One region of the Serratia sp. TSA_130.1 genome, then DNA from elsewhere that is predicted to be linked to it. Evidence: predicted binding sites of a transcription regulator. Region 1 holds the regulator's gene; each other region holds the start of a gene.
The links. The regulator PurR, encoded in region 1, represses purine synthesis genes. The targets are predictions, from matches to a motif close to CANGCAAACGTTTGCNTG.
Positions count from the first base shown of each region.

Region 2: a site for PurR is predicted at 4,644-4,661, ahead of ACUTQY_RS08250 (amino acid aminotransferase). Genes of this name have one in related genera too.
Region 3: a site for PurR is predicted at 3,120-3,137, ahead of pyrD (quinone-dependent dihydroorotate dehydrogenase). Genes of this name have one in related genera too.

Region 1 covers NZ_JBQZFS010000004.1:267,949-274,252, reverse strand. Annotated here, with positions in the region: gene cfa (cyclopropane fatty acyl phospholipid synthase) at 1-910, opposite strand, end outside; gene punC (purine nucleoside transporter PunC) at 1,255-2,466, opposite strand; gene punR (DNA-binding transcriptional activator PunR) at 2,590-3,546, shown strand; gene purR (HTH-type transcriptional repressor PurR) at 3,534-4,559, opposite strand; gene cydH (cytochrome bd-I oxidase subunit CydH) at 4,882-4,971, shown strand; gene sodB (superoxide dismutase [Fe]) at 5,036-5,614, opposite strand; gene ACUTQY_RS16895 (C40 family peptidase) at 5,814-6,304, opposite strand, start outside.
Region 2 covers NZ_JBQZFS010000002.1:307,253-313,556, forward strand. Annotated here, with positions in the region: gene pncB (nicotinate phosphoribosyltransferase) at 229-1,434, shown strand; gene asnS (asparagine--tRNA ligase) at 1,655-3,055, shown strand; gene ompC (porin OmpC) at 3,357-4,481, shown strand; gene ACUTQY_RS08250 (amino acid aminotransferase) at 4,727-5,917, shown strand; gene ACUTQY_RS08255 (MBL fold metallo-hydrolase) at 5,992-6,304, opposite strand, start outside.
Region 3 covers NZ_JBQZFS010000002.1:294,873-301,176, reverse strand. Annotated here, with positions in the region: gene ssuC (aliphatic sulfonate ABC transporter permease SsuC) at 1-224, opposite strand, end outside; gene ssuD (FMNH2-dependent alkanesulfonate monooxygenase) at 236-1,384, opposite strand; gene ACUTQY_RS08205 (sulfonate ABC transporter substrate-binding protein) at 1,404-2,369, opposite strand; gene ssuE (NADPH-dependent FMN reductase) at 2,394-2,972, opposite strand; gene pyrD (quinone-dependent dihydroorotate dehydrogenase) at 3,231-4,241, shown strand; gene ACUTQY_RS08190 (cell division protein ZapC) at 4,418-4,966, shown strand; gene ACUTQY_RS08185 (YcbX family protein) at 4,973-6,076, opposite strand; gene rlmKL (bifunctional 23S rRNA (guanine(2069)-N(7))-methyltransferase RlmK/23S rRNA (guanine(2445)-N(2))-methyltransferase RlmL) at 6,180-6,304, shown strand, end outside.

The sequences.
Region 1 (6,304 bases):
GGCCTTCGCTGGCCTCGGCGATATGCCTCACCGAGGGCAGGCAGCCGTTCGGGAAGATATATTTGTTGATCCACGGATCGACGTTCATGTCGGTCTTGTTGGAACCGATGGTGTGCAGCAGGAACAGGCCGTGCGGCGCCAGATTGCGCTCTACCACGTTGAAATAGGTGCGATAGTTTTTCGGCCCGACGTGCTCGAACATGCCGACCGAGACGATGCGATCGAACTGCTGATGCAGATCGCGATAGTCCTGCAGCAGGATCTGCACGTCCAGCCCGGCGCAGCGTGCCTGAGCCAGCTTCTGCTGCTCGGCGGAAATGGTCACGCCGACCACCGACACGCCGTAATTTTTCGCCGCGTAGGCGGAGAGGCCGCCCCAGCCGCAGCCGATGTCCAGCAAGCGCATGCCCGGCTGCAGCTGCAGTTTTTCGCAGATCATCCGCAGTTTCGCTTCTTGCGCTTCCTCCAGCGTGGCGGCGTCTTTCCAGTAGCCGCAGGAGTACTGCATGTAAGGATCGAGCATCAGCGTAAACAGATCGTTGCCAAGATCGTAATGCTCTTTGCCGACGATCCAGGCGCGCTTTTTCGATTGCAGATTGGTCAGGCGCGCCGCGGCGATACGCAGGGTATCTTTCAGGTGGTGGGGGAGCTTCTTCTCCAGCCCGGCGCTGACCACGCGCTGGAAGAATATATCCAGCCGTTCGCACTCCCACCAACCATCCATATAGCTCTCGCCGAGACCCAGGGAGCCTTGCTGCAAAACGCGTTTAAAGAATTCGGGGTTTTTAACCTGAATATCGAAAGGGCGCGATCCGTTAATTTCGATACCGGCCAGACCGAGCATTTCGTGCGCGATACGGTACCACTGGTTATCCTGGATGCTCAGATCTTCTATACACGATGAACTCATAGCTTCTCCATCACCTTCTTCTGACTGATGACCCGTTAGGAAACAGCTTAGACAATTTCTGCGGGTGCATACGTATACCGACGGGAAATAAGCCCGCGGCGTCTGATATCCGACTATGAACAGAGGAAATTTAAAGAAGCGACCCGACGCAAACGGCGCAGGATAAACGCCTCTTCAAAAAAAGAGTGTGACGCAAGACGCGTACACAACAGCTAATTGAGATATAGAGATTATAAGGTGTTACTTTACAAGGTTGTTTTTGAGTATAGGCGCGCCGAGGCATTGACTCAACTGTAAATCGCACTCGGCACGCATATTCTTTAAGTGATTATTTAGCTTGGCAATTATGACGCTGAGTTAGCATGTTCGCGCGGCGTTTCTTGCGGCGCCTTGGCCGCTTTTCCCCGCTGCAGGAAATACCCCAGCGCGGCCAGTATCACCGTGGACACCATCACCGTCACCGTCGCCAACAGCGGCTGCGCAATAAACGTCGATACCAGCATGCTCGCCACGAAACACAGCCCCAGCTGCAGCGTATTTTGCAGCGCGGCGGCTTTGCCGCTGCTGTCCGGGAACGGCATCAGCGCGTTGGCCACCATGATCGGATAGCCGGCGCCGTTGACCAGCGCCATCACGCAGAACGGGATCAGGAGCGTGGTGAGCGTCGGATTGGTCAGGGTTGCCACCAGATACAGGGCCACCATGCTGACAGCATAAGCTACCAGCAGCCACGGCAGCAGGGTTTTGCCATTGATGCGCTTGAGCGCGGCGCGGCACCCGTAACCGCCCAGCAGGAAGGCCAGCGTCTGCGGCACATAGCTCAGGCCGATGTCGCTCGGGCCGTAGCCCATATCACCGAGGATAAACGGCGAGCCGGTCAGCCAGGCGAAGAAACCGGCCGAACAGGCGGCGTACATGGCGACATTGCCACTGAATACCGGGGATTTCAATAATTGCCAAAAACTGACGCTGCTTTTTGGCGCGTCGACGGCGGGTTTTGGCCTGGCGTTCTCTTTGAGCAGCAGCGTCGGCAACAGCAACAAGGCGGTGATGGCCAGCAGCACGGCGAAGATCGCGCGCCAGCTGGCGTGGTTCAGCAGCCAGGCGCCCAGCAGCGGCGCCAGCGCCGGCGATAGCGCCACCAGCGGCATGATGGTGGCGAATACGCGGTTGGCCTGGCCTTCACGATAGCGGTCGACCACCAGCGCTTGCCAGATGGCGGCGGCGGAACAGACACCTACGGCCTGAATAAAGCGCAGTATCCAGAGCTGCGCGGCATTTTCCACCCACAGCATGCCCAGGCAGCCGAGCGCGAACAGAGTCAGGCCAATCAACAATACCGGTTTGCGTCCCAGACGGTCGGAGAGCGGCCCCCACAGCAGCTGCGCGAAGGCGAAGCCGGCCAAAAAGATGCTCAGGCTGGCGCTGACCGCGCCGGCGGAAATTTGCAGTTCCTCCCGCATGGCGCCGAAGGCGGGCAGGTACATATCGGTCGCCAGATAACCCAGCATGCTCAGGCCGGCGAGGTAGAACATAAAACCAAAGGAATTTCGCATGGTATTTCTCGTTAATATTTTAGTGTCGCAGGTTTTTAGCGCCGGCCAGTGTATCCGGCTGGATCTCTGCTTGTGAAACGGTAATATTTGCAAAGTGCTGTTAAAAAAATTGAAGGCAAAGCGATGTGGTCTGAATATTCTCTCGAGGTCGTTGATGCGGTGGCGCGCACCGGCAGTTTCAGCGCGGCGGCGCAGGAGCTGCACCGGGTGCCGTCGGCGGTAAGTTATACCGTGCGGCAGCTGGAGCAATGGCTGGCGGTGCCGCTGTTTGAGCGGCGTCACCGAGATGTGGAACTGACGCCGGCCGGCGCGCTGTTTATCAAGGATGCGCGAGCTGTTATCAAAAAAATGCTCGACACCCGCCGCCACTGTCAACAGGTGGCCAACGGCTGGCGCGGTCAGCTGAATATCGCGGTGGACATCATCGTCAAACCGCAGCGCAGCCGCCAGCTGGTGCTGGATTTCTACCGCCATTTCCCCGACGTCGAGTTGATGCTGCAACCCGAGGTGTTTAACGGCGTGTGGGATGCGTTGGTGGACGGCAGGGTGGACATGGCGATCGGCGCCACCCGCGCGGTGCCGGTCGGCGGCGGCTTCGCTTTCCGCGACATGGGGGATATGAACTGGCTGTGCGTAGTCAGCCCACAGCATCCGCTGGCGCAGCTGGCAGGGCCGTTGAATGACGATCGGTTGAGGCCGTACCCTGCGCTTTGTCTGGAAGACACCTCGCGCAATCTGCCCAAGCGCGTCACCTGGACGCTGGATAACCAGCGGCGGCTGGTGGTGCCGGACTGGACCTCGGCGCTCGACTGTTTGTGCGCCGGATTGTGCGTCGGCATGATGCCGGCGCATCTGGCGCTTCCGCGGGTGCAGCGCGGTGAGCTGAAGGCGTTGCAGTTGCAGCAGCCGTTTCCCGCCAGCCCCTGCTGCCTGACCTGGCAACAGGATAAACCGTCACCGGCGATGAGCTGGCTGCTGGCGTATTTGGGCGATGGCGAGACGCTGAATCAGGAGTGGCTGAGTGAGGCGGCACCGGAAGCCGTGCCGGCTTCCGGTAGGGAGGACGATCAGCGGCGGTAGTCGATGAACGGACCGTCGGCGACCGAACGGCGTTCGACCAGCTTCGGATGCACTTCGATCACCTGCGATTCTTCGCGCTTGCTGATGATGCGATCCAGCAGCATGGTGAAGGCCATTTCGCCCAGACGCTCTTTCGGCTGATGAATGGTGGTCAGCGCCGGGGTGAAGTAGCGGGCGTTGCGCACGTTGTCGTAGCCGATCACGGAAATATCTTGCGGCACCCGCAGCCCCAGTTCGTCGGCGGCGCAGATGGCGCCCATCGCCATGATGTCGCCGCCGCAGAATACCGCGGTCGGTCGCTGTTTCTGCGACAGAATTTGATGCATCGCCTTGTAACCGGACTCCGGCTCGAAGTCACCCTGGACTATCCACTCTTCGCGAATATCGATATGCGCTTCCTGCAGCGCCTTCATGAAGCCCTGATGCCGACCGCCGCCGGTGTTGCGCGACAGTTGGCCAGGGATAGCACCGATATCGCGGTGGCCGCGCTCGATCAGGTAACGCCCGGCCAGATAGCCGCCCTCGAACGCGTTATCGATGATGGTGTCGGTGAAGTCGCCGCGCGCGGCGCCCCAGTCCATTACCACCATCGGGATGTTGCGGTAGTCTTCCAGCATGCCCAGCAGCTGATCCGGGTATTCGGAACACATGACCAGCAGGCCGTCGACGCGCTTTTGCGCCAGCATCGCCAGGTAGGCGCGCTGTTTGTCCAGATTGTTGTGCGAGTTGCACAGGATCAGGGTATAGCCTTTGCTGTAGCAGCTGTTTTCCACCGCCTCGATCACTTCGGCAAAGTAGGGCGCTTCGCTCGAGGTGGCCAGCAGACCGATAGACTTGGTGTGATTGACTTTCAGGCTGCGCGCCACGGCGCTCGGCGAGTAGTGCAGCTCTTTGATGGCGGCCCACACGGCCGCTTTGGTCTCTTCGGCGACGAAACGAGTCTTATTGATGACGTGCGAAACGGTGGTGGTGGAAACGCCCGCGCGTTTGGCCACATCTTTAATCGTTGCCATGTAAGGAATGACTCCTGAACTCACATGTTTACAGCATGTAAGTGTGATGTTAATCGTTTGCCTACGTAGATCCTTCTCCAGAGAAGCGAAAACTGAGTTTTTAGTGTTGAAGTCGTCAGCGCTTAATCAGGAGGGGCATGAATGCCGGTACGCAGTTGTGAACTGCGAATTTTGTCGCATATTGAACAAAAGTGGAAGAGGTAATCGAGATTATAAACCGGGAAATGATAACAAGATTTTATCGGCGAACTGTGGGAAAATGATTTGACGTACTAATTGTGCGCCTTTTATCCTTAGGAAAGCCCATTTTAAAGGAGTTGTCATGGATACCGATCTGAAGATGTCGCTGTTCACCACCGTTTGCGCATTGGCGATGATCATCGCTTTCAGCTTTGTCGCCGCGTTGAACTGATTTCCCGCCAGTTTTAAAAAAGGCGCAGCCAAGCTGCGCCTCATCACTTAGGCAAGGCCTGCGCTTACGCCAGGTTTTCCGCTGCGAAGGTCCAATTGACCAACGCCCAGAAGTTTTCCAGGTATTTTGGACGCGCATTGCGGTAATCGATGTAATACGCGTGTTCCCACACGTCAACGGTCAGCAGCGGTTTGTCTTCACCGGTCAGCGGGGTGGCCGCGTTGGAGGTGTTGACGATCGCCAGCGCGCCGTCCGGTTTTTTCACCAGCCAGGTCCAGCCGGCGCCGAAGTTTTTCACGGCGGCATCGGTGAACTGCTCTTTGAACGCAGCGAAAGAGCCGAAGGATTTGACGATCGCCGCCGCCAGTTCGCCCTGCGGTTCACCGCCGCCCTGTGGTGACAGGCAGTGCCAGTAGAAGGTGTGGTTCCACACCTGCGCGGCGTTGTTGAACACGCCGCCGTTAGAGGTCTTGATGATCTCTTCGAGCGATTTGCCCTCGAACTCGCTGCCTTTCACCAGGTTGTTCAGGTTAACCACGTAGGTGTTGTGGTGCTTGCCGTAGTGGTATTCCAGGGTCTCGGCGGAGATGTGCGGCTCGAGCGCGTTTTTCTCATACGGTAATGCAGGTAATTCAAACGACATTGCTTCCTCCTTTACAGCGCCATTCGCTTCCCGCCGGGGCGAGAGTCATATGGGCCGTTTTTTATTGTGGTCATTCAATCTTAACAATTTTCATCATAAAAAACAGGAAGAAAAGCCAGAAATGCGCGTGGGGAGGTGCGATAGGCGATAGCTTGAACAGGCGGTTGCGACCGAGGCCGCAACCGCGCAGAGCAGGGAATTAACGGATGGTTTTCGGCGTCACTACGCGGCGAGCGCCGATGTAGTGGTTCTGCCAATAGTCGTTATCAAGCTGGCTGATGCGGATCTCTTCGCCGGTGCGCGGCGACTGGATGAATTTGCCGTTGCCGAGGTAGACGCCGACATGATCCGCCACGCCGCGGTTGTTAATGCGGAAGAACACCAGATCGCCGCTTTCCAGTTCGCTTTTCTTGATCGGCGCCGCGTCGCGCAGGTGATACATTTCGTTGGCGGTGCGCGGCATCTTGATTTTCACCACGTCTTTATAGGCGTAATAGATGAGGCCGCTGCAGTCAAAGCCGGTGCGCGGCGAGCTGCCGCCCCAGCGGTAAGGCTTGCCCATCTGATCCATCAGCTTGGCCATCGCGGTCTGCTTGGCGTGCTGGTAACGCTTTTTGTGCGCTGGGCTGAGTTTCAATGGTTTTTCATCACGCGCCAGCTTGGCGGTGGCCATACCGGCTTCGCGGTGGC
Region 2 (6,304 bases), on a different contig from region 1:
AATTTTTATGACTAATTAGGCTAAGTCATTCACCTTACAGGCATATCTGGCTTTTTTCCCCCGCCGCCGTCGCCAGCCCGCCATAAAGGCACGTTTAATCCTCGACCCGCTTCGGTGATTTATGGTGTGATGCAGCTTCAATAACAGGATAATCCGGGTATACTCCACCCCCACTTTTATGATTATCCGGATTTGGACACGCGCCTGACGAGGATGCTGTAACGCGCTATGACTCAATACGCTTCCCCGATTTTGACATCACTGCTTGATACCGATGCTTACAAGCTTCATATGCAGCAAGCAGTGTTCCATCGCTATCCCGCGATCAGCGTGGCGGCGGAATTCCGCTGCCGCGGCGACGAACTGCTGGGCGAATATGCCGACGAGATCCGCGCGCAGGTCGCCCTGATGAGCCAGCTGGCGCTGACCGACGCCGAATTCGCTTACCTTTCGGGCCTGCCTTTCTTCCGTCAAGATTACCTGAGCTGGCTGCGCACGTTCCGATACGATCCGCAGCAGGTGACCATCAACAACCGCGACGGCAAGCTGCAAATCCGCATCGCCGGGCCGTGGCGTGAAGTGATCATGTGGGAAGTGCCGCTGCTGGCGGTGATCAGCGAAGTGGTGCACCGCCGGCGTTCTCCGCTGGCGACGCCGGAACAGGCGGTAGCCCACCTGCAAACCAAGTTGGCGCAGTTCAAGACGCTGGCGGGCGATTTGGATCTTTCACGCTTCAAGCTGATGGACTTCGGCACCCGTCGCCGTTTCTCCCAGGGCGTACAACAGGCCATCGTCAGCACCTTGCAGGCCGAATTCCCGTACCTGTCGGGCACCAGCAATTACGATCTGGCGCATCAGCTCGGCCTGGCGCCGGTCGGCACGCAGGCGCATGAATGGTTCCAGGCGCATCAGCAGATAAGCCCGGTGCTGGCCAACAGCCAGCGCGCCGCATTGCAGGCCTGGCTGGATGAATACCCGGATCAGCTTGGCATCGCGCTCACCGACTGCATTACCATGGATGCTTTCCTGCGCGACTTCGGCCCGCAGTTCGCCGAGCGTTATCAGGGGCTGCGCCACGATTCGGGCGATCCCGTCGAGTGGGGTGAGAAAGCCATTGCCCACTATCAGAAACTGGGCATCGACCCCATGAGCAAAACGCTGGTGTTCTCGGACAACCTGGATCTGGAAAAAGCGCTGGCGCTCTATCGCCACTTCTATCAGCGCATCAATCTCAGCTTCGGTATCGGCACGCGCCTGACCTGTGATATTCCGGGCGTTAAACCGTTGAATATCGTGATCAAGCTGGTCGAATGCAAAGGCAAACCGGTGGCTAAGCTCTCCGACAGCCCCGGCAAGACCATCTGCCAGGACCAGGCATTCGTGCGGGCCTTGCGCAAGGCCTTCGATCTGCCGCTGGTGAAGAAAGCCAGTTGAACCTTCTCTATTATATAGAGAGAAAGAAAGCCGGCCCGATTTACGCGCCGGCTTTTTTGTTTTTATCCCGAACGCCCTCTTTTCAGTCAGCCGCGATAAATGTTGCGCCAATCCGATGATTTCTGCTTGTGCTCTGCACCGCGGCAAGTAACATAGCCATTACCCCCATATTCTTGGGTTGTAAGCTATTTCTAAACCAAATTATTAAAGAGAGAAATCTATGAGCGTAGTGCCTGTAGTCGACGTACTGCAAGGTCGTGCTGCGGTTGACAGTGAAGTCACCGTACGCGGCTGGGTACGTACCCGGAGAGATTCAAAAGCTGGTATCTCCTTCCTGGCCGTCTATGACGGTTCCTGCTTTGATCCGTTACAGGCCGTCGTTAATAATTCTCTGCCGAATTATCAGGATGAAGTGCTGCATCTGACCACCGGTTGTTCGGTTGAAGTCACCGGCAAAGTCGTCGCTTCACCGGGCGAAGGCCAGAGCTTCGAACTGCAGGCTACCGCGATCAACGTGGTCGGCTGGGTCGACGATCCGGACACTTACCCGATGGCGGCCAAGCGCCACAGCATCGAATACCTGCGCGAAGTGGCTCACCTGCGCCCGCGCACCAACCTGATCGGCGCCGTGGCGCGCGTACGTCATACTCTGGCGCAGGCGATCCACCGCTTCTTCCATGAAAATGGGTATTTCTGGGTCTCTACTCCGCTGATCACCGCCTCCGATACCGAAGGCGCCGGCGAGATGTTCCGCGTGTCCACGCTGGATCTGGAAAACCTGCCGCGCACCGACAAAGGCACCGTCGATTTCAGCGAAGACTTCTTCGGTAAGGAAGCCTTCCTCACCGTTTCCGGCCAGCTGAACGGCGAAACCTACGCTTGCGCGCTGTCGAAGGTTTACACCTTCGGCCCAACCTTCCGCGCCGAAAACTCCAACACTAGCCGCCACCTGGCGGAGTTCTGGATGATCGAACCGGAAGTGGCCTTCGCTACGCTGGACGACGTCGCCGGCCTGGCCGAAAGCATGCTGAAGTATGTGTTCCAGGCGGTGCTGGATGAACGTGCCGACGATCTGAAATTCTTCGCCGAGCGCGTGGATAAAGACGCTATCGCTCGTCTGGAGCGCTTCGTGTCTTCCGATTTCGCCCAGGTGGACTACACCGACGCCATTGAGATCCTGCTGGCTTCGGGCCAAACCTTCGAAAACCCGGTTTCCTGGGGCATCGATCTCTCTTCCGAGCATGAACGTTACCTGGCGGAGAAACACTTCCAGGCACCGGTGGTGGTGAAAAACTACCCGAAAGACATCAAAGCGTTCTACATGCGCATGAACGAAGACGGCAAGACCGTCGCGGCCATGGACGTGCTGGCGCCGGGCATCGGCGAAATCATCGGCGGCTCGCAGCGTGAAGAACGCCTCGACGTGCTCGATCAGCGTCTGGAAGAGATGGGGCTGAATAAAGAAGACTACTGGTGGTATCGCGATCTGCGCCGGTACGGCACCGTGCCGCATTCCGGTTTCGGCCTGGGCTTTGAACGTTTAATCGCCTATGTCACCGGCGTGCAAAACGTGCGCGATGTGATTCCATTCCCGCGCACGCCGCGTAACGCAAGCTTCTAATTTATACGATCACACGTTTTTTAAACGATTTCGTTACAAAACAAAGGCCAGCATCGCTGGCCTTTCGCATTTTTTAATATTGACGCACGTCACAAAGTTCCCGAAAAATTACATTTGGTTACACATACTTTCCTTTTGCAACCTGATTGGGACATTGGTATCATTTTCGTCCTAGATTAACCCGCCTGTGAATGGAACACTGCGTTCAGACACAGGACGACACCAATCTATCAACAATAGTTCCCAAAGGATTATTGGCGGCAGTGGCAAAGGTGTCCGAATAACACCAATGAGGGTAATAATGATGAAGCGCAACATTCTTGCAGTGGTAATCCCGGCTCTGTTGGCTGCTGGTGCAGCAAACGCAGCTGAAATCTACAACAAAGACGGCAACAAGCTGGATCTGTACGGCAAAGTTGACGGTCTGCACTACTTCTCCAAAGACAAAGGTAATGACGGCGATCAGACCTATGTTCGTTTCGGCTTCAAAGGTGAAACCCAGATTACTGACCAACTGACCGGTTACGGCCAGTGGGAATACAACGTTCAGTCCAACCACGCCGAATCTCAGGGCACCGAAGGCACCAAAACCCGTCTGGGCTTCGCCGGTCTGAAATTCGCTGACTACGGCTCCTTCGACTACGGCCGTAACTACGGCGTACTGTACGACGTGGAAGGCTGGACCGATATGCTGCCAGAGTTCGGTGGCGATACTTACACCTACTCCGACAACTTCATGACCGGCCGTACCAACGGCGTTGCGACCTATCGTAACAACAACTTCTTCGGTCTGGTTGACGGTCTGAACTTCGCTCTGCAATACCAGGGCAAAAACCAGAACGACGGCCGTGACGTCAAAAAACAAAACGGCGACGGCTGGGGCATTTCCTCTACTTATGACATCGGCGAAGGCGTAAGCTTCGGCGCTGCATACGCTTCTTCCAACCGTACCGACGACCAGAAACTGCGTTCAAACGAGCGTGGCGACAAGGCTGACGCATGGACCGTGGGCGCGAAATATGACGCCAACAACGTCTACCTGGCGGCAATGTATGCAGAAACCCGTAACATGACTCCGTTCGGTGGCGGTAACTTCACCAACACTTGCGCAGCGACTGAAAACTGCGGCGGCTTCGCTAGCAAAACTCAGAACTTCGAAGTGACTGCTCAGTATCAGTTCGACTTCGGTCTGCGCCCAGAAGTGTCTTACCTGCAGTCTAAGGGTAAAAACCTGAACGTCCCAGGCGTGGGTTCTGACCAAGATCTGGTTAAATATGTTTCTGTTGGTACCACTTACTACTTCAACAAAAACATGTCCACCTATGTTGATTACAAAATCAACCTGCTGGATGACAACGACTTCACCAAAGCAACCGGCATCGCAACTGACGATATCGTAGGCGTTGGTTTGGTATACCAGTTCTAAGTTGTCTCGCTTATCGGCGGTTCACCGTCGACTAAGTTAAAAAAACAGGGCTTCGGCCCTGTTTTTGTTTGTATCAGCCGGTAACTTTTTATCCTGCCGATTCCCCCTTCCCCATCATTTTTTCTGTCGAATCCTTCACGTTCATAAGATCGCGGTGTTTTTATCGCAAACGGTTGGCAAAGCCGATAACTGGCGCTACCCTGATGCTTCTGTCTGCTTAACTCCGAGATTTGGAAGCACCTGACATGTTTGAAAAAATCACCGCCGCACCCGCCGACCCGATCCTGGGCCTGACCGACATTTTCCGCGCCGACGCCCGCCCGAATAAAATCAATTTAGGCATTGGCGTTTATAAAGACGAAACCGGTAAAACCCCGGTGCTGACCAGCGTAAAGAAAGCTGAACAGTATCTGTTGGAAAATGAGACCACCAAAAACTATCTCGGCATTGAGGGCATCCCGGCGTTCGCCAGCTGCACGCAAGAGCTGCTGTTCGGTAAAGAGAGCCCGATCGTCGCCGATCGCCGCGCGCGCACCGCACAGACGCCTGGCGGCACCGGCGGCCTGCGCGTGGCGGCAGACTTTATCGCCAACCAGACCAGCGCCAAACGCATCTGGATCAGCAACCCAAGCTGGCCGAACCACAAGAACGTCTTTAGCGCCGTGGGCCTGGAAGTGCTGGAATACGCCTACTATGACGCCGCCAACCACGCGTTGGATTTTGACGGCCTGCTGAACAGCCTGAAACAGGCGCAGGCCGGCGATGTCGTGCTGTTCCACGGCTGCTGCCATAACCCGACCGGTATCGATCCAACGCCGGAACAGTGGGCGCAGCTGGCTGAACTTTCCGTCGCCAACGGGTGGTTGCCGCTGTTCGACTTCGCTTATCAGGGCTTCGCCAACGGCCTGGAAGAAGATGCGCAGGGCCTGCGTATTTTCGCCGCCAAACATAAAGAACTGATCGTCGCCAGTTCCTATTCGAAAAACTTCGGTCTGTACAATGAACGCGTCGGCGCTTGCACTATTGTAGCCGCCGATGCCGAAACCGCCGATCGCGCCTTCAGCCAGGTGAAAGCGGCCATTCGCGCCAACTACTCCAACCCGCCGTCACACGGCGCCGCCGTTGTCGCCACTATTCTGGGCAACGATGCGCTGCGCGCGATGTGGGAACAAGAGCTGACCGATATGCGCCAACGCATTCACCGCATGCGTCAGCTGTTTGTGAACACCCTGCAGGAGAAAGGCGCGCAGCAGGACTTCAGCTTCATCATCCAGCAGAACGGCATGTTCTCGTTCAGCGGCCTGACCAAAGAGCAGGTGCTGCGTCTGCGTGAAGAGTTTGGCGTTTACGCTGTGAACTCGGGTCGGGTGAACGTGGCGGGCATGACGCCGGACAATATGGCGCCGCTGTGTGAAGCCATCGTCGCCGTGCTCTAAGCGCGTCGGCGAAAGCCACCAGTTTGAAGGGGCGCGCTATGCGCCCCTTAATTATTTCTGCCGGGAAATGATCGTTACCACACCGCCGGCTCTTCGCGCAGGAACGGGTTGGTCTGGCGCTCGTGACCGAAGGTCGACATTGGACCGTGGCCGGGAATAAAGCGCATGTCGTCGCCTAACGGCAACAGCTTGGTGCGAATAGAGGCGATCAGCGCCTGATGGTCACCGCGCGGGAAGTCGCTGCGCCCCACGCCGCCGTTAAACAGCACATCACCCACCAGCGCCAAACGCGCCTGCTCATTGATAAAGACGATGTGGCCCGGTGTGTGCCCAGGACAATGCAACACCTTGAGCTTCATCTCGCCCACCTGCATCTCATCGCCTTCC
Region 3 (6,304 bases), on a different contig from region 1:
ATGGCGAAGCCTAACAACGCACGCTGGCTGCTGATGCTCAGGTGCTGCCACAGTTCGCCGCTTTGGCTCAGGCGCCAGAAGGCGGCCAGCACCGCACTCGGCGCCGGCAAAATGCGGTTGGACAGCCAGCCGGTTTCGACGGCGACTTGCCAGATGATCACCAGCGCCAGCGGCAGCGCCCAAGGGGCCAGCCGGTACAGGATGCGTTGCGCGTTCTTTGCCATCGGGGCGCTCCTCAGCTCTGCGACACTTTTTGCGGAACATAGATGTTGGCCACCACTTCGCCCTGCGGGCGCACCGGTTGAAGGCGCGCGGGCGTTTCCTCCTGCGCCAGATCGAGGTGCGGAAACAGCAGTTCGCCGACGCGGTAGGCCTCTTCCAGATGCGGATAGCCGGAGAGAATAAAGGTGTCGATGCCCAGATCGGCGTATTCCTGCATGCGCGCCGCGACCGTCGGGCCATCGCCCACCAGCGCGGTGCCGGCGCCGCCGCGCACCAGGCCGATGCCGGCCCACAGGTTCGGGCTGATCTCCAGATTATCCTTCTTGCCGCCGTGCAGCGCCGCCATGCGCCGTTGGCCGACGGAGTCGAAGCGCGCAAAGGCCTGCTGCGCGTTGGCGATGGTTTCCTCATCGAGGTGAGCGATCAGCCGATCGGCGGCGCGCCAGGCTTCTTCGGTGGTTTCCCGCACGATGACGTGCAGACGGATGCCGAAGCGTACCTGCCGGCCCTTCGCCGCCGCTTTGGCGCGCACCTCTTCGATCTTCTCTTTGACCTGTGCCGGTGGCTCTCCCCAGGTGAGGTACATTTCTACCTGCTCGGCGGCCAGATCCTGCGCGGCGGCGGAGGATCCGCCGAAATAGAGCGGCGGGCGCGGTTGCTGCACCGGCGGGAACAGCAGTTTGGCGCCTTTCACCTGAATATGCTTGCCGTGGAAATCGACGGTTTCACCTTCCAGCACCCGGCGCCAGATATGAGTGAACTCGGTCGAGGCCTCGTAACGCTCTTCATGACTGAGATGCAACCCCTCCGCCGCCAGCTCTTCCGGATCGCCGCCGGTGACCAGATTGAACAGGGCGCGCCCGTTGGACAGGCGATCCAGCGTCGCCGCCTGACGCGCCGCCAGCGTAGGGGAGATGATACCCGGCCGCAGCGCGACCAAAAATTTCAGCCGCTGGGTGACCGGGATCAGCGAGGCGGCCACCAGCCAGGAGTCTTCGCAAGAGCGACCGGTGGGGATCAGCACGCCGCCGAATCCCAGCCGGTCCGCCGCTTGGGCGATTTGTTGCAAGTAACCGTGATCGACGCTGCGAGCGCCCTGTGCGCTGCCAAGATAGTGGCCGTCGCCGTGGGTGGGTAAAAACCAGAAAACGTTCAGGCTCATCGTCAATGCTCTCCCGTATTTATTGCGCGCTTGGGCGCCAGATGCGTTGCGAGATGTCGACCTTCACCGGCACCAGCCGGTTGGCGTAAAACAGGTCGGCGGTTTGCTGCTGCGCGGCGATCGTATGCGCATCGAGCGGTGTGATGGCGGTCGGGGGACGGTGATCCAGATAGCTGGCGATCACCGGTTCCGGCAGCCCCATGGCGTTGGCCAGCAAGGTCACGCTTTGCGCCCGGTCGCTGCGGGTGAGCGCATCGGCCTGGGTCAGCACCGTCAGGACCTGGCTGATAAAGGCGCCATTGGCTTCGACATAAGGGCGCGCCGCCAGATAGAAGGAACCGGTCTGGTTCAGATCGGTGCCGTCGCCGAGCACCCGCACGCCGCCCTGCAGCAGCGCGGCGGAATAATAAGGATCCCAGATAGCCCAGGCATCGACGTTGCCCTGCTGGAATGCGGCGCGCGCATCGGCGGGGGTCAGGTAGGCGGGTTGGATATCCGTAAATTTCAGGCCGGCCTTTTGCAGCGATCGCAGCAGCAGGTTGTGTGAGCTGGATCCTTTCTGAAATGCGACCTTATGGCCTTTCAGATCGGCGACGGTTTTGATCGGGCTGTTTTCCGGCACCAGGATCACTTCCGCCTTCGGTTTGGGCGGCTCAACGCCGACATACAGCAGGTCCGCCCCGGCGGCCTGCGCGAAGATCGGCGGAATATCACCGGTGCTGCCCAGATCGATGCTGCCGACGTTCAAGGCTTCCAGCATCTGCGGGCCGGCGGGAAATTCAATCCAGCTGATGCGGGTGGCGGGGAAGCGCTCCTCCAGCAGCCGGTGGCTTTTCGCCAGCACCAGACTCACCGATCCTTTCTGGTAACCGATGCGAAATTGCGCCGGATCCTGCGCGACGGCGGCGTTGGCCCAGACCAGCGACAGCAGGCCGGTGAAGGCCGCTGCGTTCAGCCAACGTCGCAAAGCGTTGCGTTGTTTCATTCAGGCTCTCCTTTTCCAGGCATTTCAGGCGGTTTGACGCGCCGTCAGCGGCGAGGCGACGCGCAGCGCGGGCGGTTTGCGGCGCCCAAGCGCCAGATAGAAACTGGCGAGCGCTTCTTCCAACCGGGCGGCCACGGCGTCGGTGAGCGTGGCGCTTTCGCCGGTCAGCTGGATCTGACTGTCGTCGGCGAACACGCCGTGCAGCACCTCTTGCGCTTTGAGCGCCGCCAGCACCGGTTTCAGCGCATAGTCCACCGCCAGCATGTGACCGACAGAACCGCCGGTCGCCAGCGGCAGCACCACTTTATGGTCCAGCGCGCGTTCCGGCAGCAGGTCCAGCAGGGTTTTCAGCGCGCCGGAGAACGACGCTTTATAAACCGGTGTGGAAATCAGCAGGCCGTCGGCCTGCGCCAGCTGGTCGGCAAACGCCTTGATCGCCGGACTGTTGAAGTTGGCGTACAGCAGATCTTCGGCATCGAAGTCGTGCAGGGTATAGGCCGTCACCTCCACCCCTTGTTGCCGCAGCCAGTTCTGACTCAGCGAGAGCAGCGCGGCGGAACGTGATGGGATGCGTGGGCTACCGGCCAGTGATATAACGCGCATTGCCACTCCTTATAACTAAAAGTTAGGTTTAATTAGAAAATTAATGGGAAGTGTTTTAAACCTACCAGCAACCGGGCGCGTTTTTTAAATCTCATTTTTTGATTTGGATATGCGTAAAAGCGGATTGGCGCCGATTTGGCGATGAAGAGGGAAAACGATTGCGTAAAAACGGCTTTTTTTGCCTTTAATCAATTCCAATTAGGCGGGGGATACCGGATAATACGCCCCCGGTTTGCAACCGGGAAATCAGGAGAGTCCATGTACTACCCCCTCATCAGGAAAGCGTTGTTCCAGCTCGATCCGGAGCGCGCGCACGAAGTGACCTTTCGTCAGCTCAGCCGTATTACCGGCACCCCATTAGCGTTTCTTGTCCGTCAGTCCGTGCCGACCAAACCGGTCAGCTGCATGGGGCTGTCGTTTAAAAACCCGCTGGGATTGGCCGCCGGTCTGGATAAAAACGGCGAATGCATCGATGCGTTCGGCGCGATGGGCTTCGGCCATGTGGAAGTCGGCACCGTGACGCCGCGTCCGCAACCGGGCAACGACAAGCCGCGCTTGTTCCGCGTGGTTGAGGCGGAAGGCCTGATTAACCGCATGGGGTTCAATAACCATGGTGTGGACAATCTGGTTGAAAACGTTAAGAAATCCCATTTCGGCGGCATTCTTGGGATCAATATCGGCAAGAATAAAGACACGCCGGTCGAGCAGGGCAAAGACGATTATTTGATCTGCATGGATAAAGTTTATCCGTATGCCGGATATATCGCGATTAACATCTCTTCACCGAATACGCCGGGGTTACGATCCTTACAGTATGGCGAAGCGTTGGACGATCTTTTGGCTGCGATTAAAAATAAGCAGCAGGAATTACATGCGCGCCATCACAAATATGTGCCGGTGGCGGTAAAGATCGCGCCGGATCTTTCTGAAGAAGAATTGATCCAAATTGCCGATAGCCTGGTGCGGCATAATATCGATGGCGTGATCGCCACCAATACCACGTTGGATCGAAAATTGATCCAAGGGCTGAATTACTGCGAACAAGCGGGCGGGTTAAGTGGGCGTCCGTTGCAATCACGCAGCACCGAAGTGATCCGTCGCCTCTCCACCGAACTGCAAGGGCGTCTGCCGATTATCGGCGTAGGCGGCATCGATTCGCTGACGGCGGCGCGCGAAAAAATGGAGGCCGGCGCGAGCCTGCTGCAAATTTATTCCGGATTTATCTATCACGGCCCGCGTTTGATTAAAGATATCGTTACCCATATCTAATATTTTTCCTCTCATTTTATTCCGGGGGTTTATTTCTGCCCCCGGCTCGTCTATATTTTGTTCGTTAGCTTAAATATCGTTCGCGGAATTATCCGATGTTTAAGCTATTTCATCGGTGATAAAATCGCCTTTTAGGGTGAGTGCGGCGTTGGCATGGGCAGCGAGAAGGATACGAAATGAAGATAAAACCTGACGATAATTGGCGTTGGTATTTTGATGCCGAACACGATCGGCTAATGCTGGATTTAGCTAATGGTATGATCTTTCGTTCACGTTTCCCGGCCAAAATGTTAACGCCGGACGCCTTCGATGAATGCGCTTTTTGCGTGGATGACGCCGCCCTTTATTTCACCTATGAAGAACAGTGCAAGCAGGTCAAGCTGAGCCATGAACAGCGCGCCGAGCTGGTGTTGAATGCGCTGGTCGCCTACCGCTTCCTGAAACCGCTGATGCCGAAGAGCTGGCATTTCTCGCAGCAGCACTACCCGTTGCAGCCGAAAAACGGCGAGCTGGCGGCGGTGAAAGTGATGGAAAGCGGCGCGGAAGCGCGCCTGCTGGTGGTCGAGGCCGGGGATAACGCCAGCCTGTGCCTGCTGGCGCAAAATCAGCTGACGGTCGCCGGCCGCACCATGGTCTTGGGTGACGCCATCAAGGTGATGCACGATCGGCTGAAACCTTGCGCGCAGGATGAAAGCGCCGCCCCGGCTTACGACAGGGCGGTATAAGGCGGATTACGCCAACGTCAAATCAGTTTTCGGGATGCAGCTGCAGCACAGGATGGTGCCGTTGTCGCCCAGCGCGCTTTTCTTCAGGGGCGCGACTTCACCGCTCAGCAATGTAATGCGGCAGCTGCCGCAAATCCCGGCGCGGCACGAGTAAGGCACGCGAATGCCTTGCTGTTCCAGTTGTTCGAGCAGGATCTGCTGGTTATTGCCGGTAAATACCTTTCCTTCATATTCGATCGTGACGCTGTGCGCGCTGTCCTGCGGCGCCTGCACGCTCTCCACCACTTTACCTGCGCCATAAGGGCGCGGCGGCTTGGTTGACAAGACTTCCACCGTATCGCCCACGCGAATGATGCCGCTGTTGCGCGCGATCATATTCTGGCCGAAATCGATGTCGCCGTTGTCGGCGGAGCGGAATTTTTGCAGCGTGCTGAGCGGTTCGCCGCTCGGGTGCTTGCGGCCACGCTCGGTGCTGACGGTGGTGAGCACGCAGCGGCTGCAGGGTTTCACCAGATCGAACATCACATCGCCGACGCGGATCACCTGCCAGCCGTCTTCAGCCCAGGCGGTAGCGCCGCTCACCACCAGATTGGGGCGGAACTGTTCCAGCTTGATGCTGCCGGGGCAACGCTGCTGCAGGTCGTTGAACGAGGCTTGGTTAATCAGCAGATAAGGGTAGCCGTCGGCAAACGTCAGCGGGATTTCAGGGTGTTTCTTGACCCGGCGGGTCAGCTCCGGCCCCAGCCAGCGCAGCTGCACGTCGCGCTGGAAGTAGCCGCTCAGCCAGCGGTTGATCTCATCCGGCGCGATCAGCGCGGTGAAATGGTTGCCCCACACCTCGGTCGGCTGCGGCGTGGCTGCGAAGTCGCTGAAGCGAATGGCGGCGCTTTCACCGTCCGGCGCGGTCAGAAACAGCCCGTCCGGCAACAGCGCCGGCGTGAACAACACCATCTGCGGATATTGGCGCGCGGTAATAAAGGTGCCGTCCGGTTCGGTGATCATAAAGTTGCGGTCAAAGGCCAGACCGCTGCTGCCGACCTGGGCGTAGGAAAGCTGCAAGCCGCGCAGTGATTTAACCGGATGGACGTAGAGTCTGGAAAGCGTGATCACCCTTATCTCCGTGCGATGATTAAATAGAAGGGAGCAACTTTATGACAAGCGGTGCGGATTAGCTATAATGCGCAACAATTTTCTTTTTGGTGATAAGTACGATATGAACTCTCTGTTTGCCAGCACGGCGCGTGGATTGGAAGAACTGTTAAAAAGCGAGCTGGAAACGCTTGGCGCTCACGACTGCAAAGTGGTGCAGGGCGGGGTACATTTTCAGGGTGACGATCG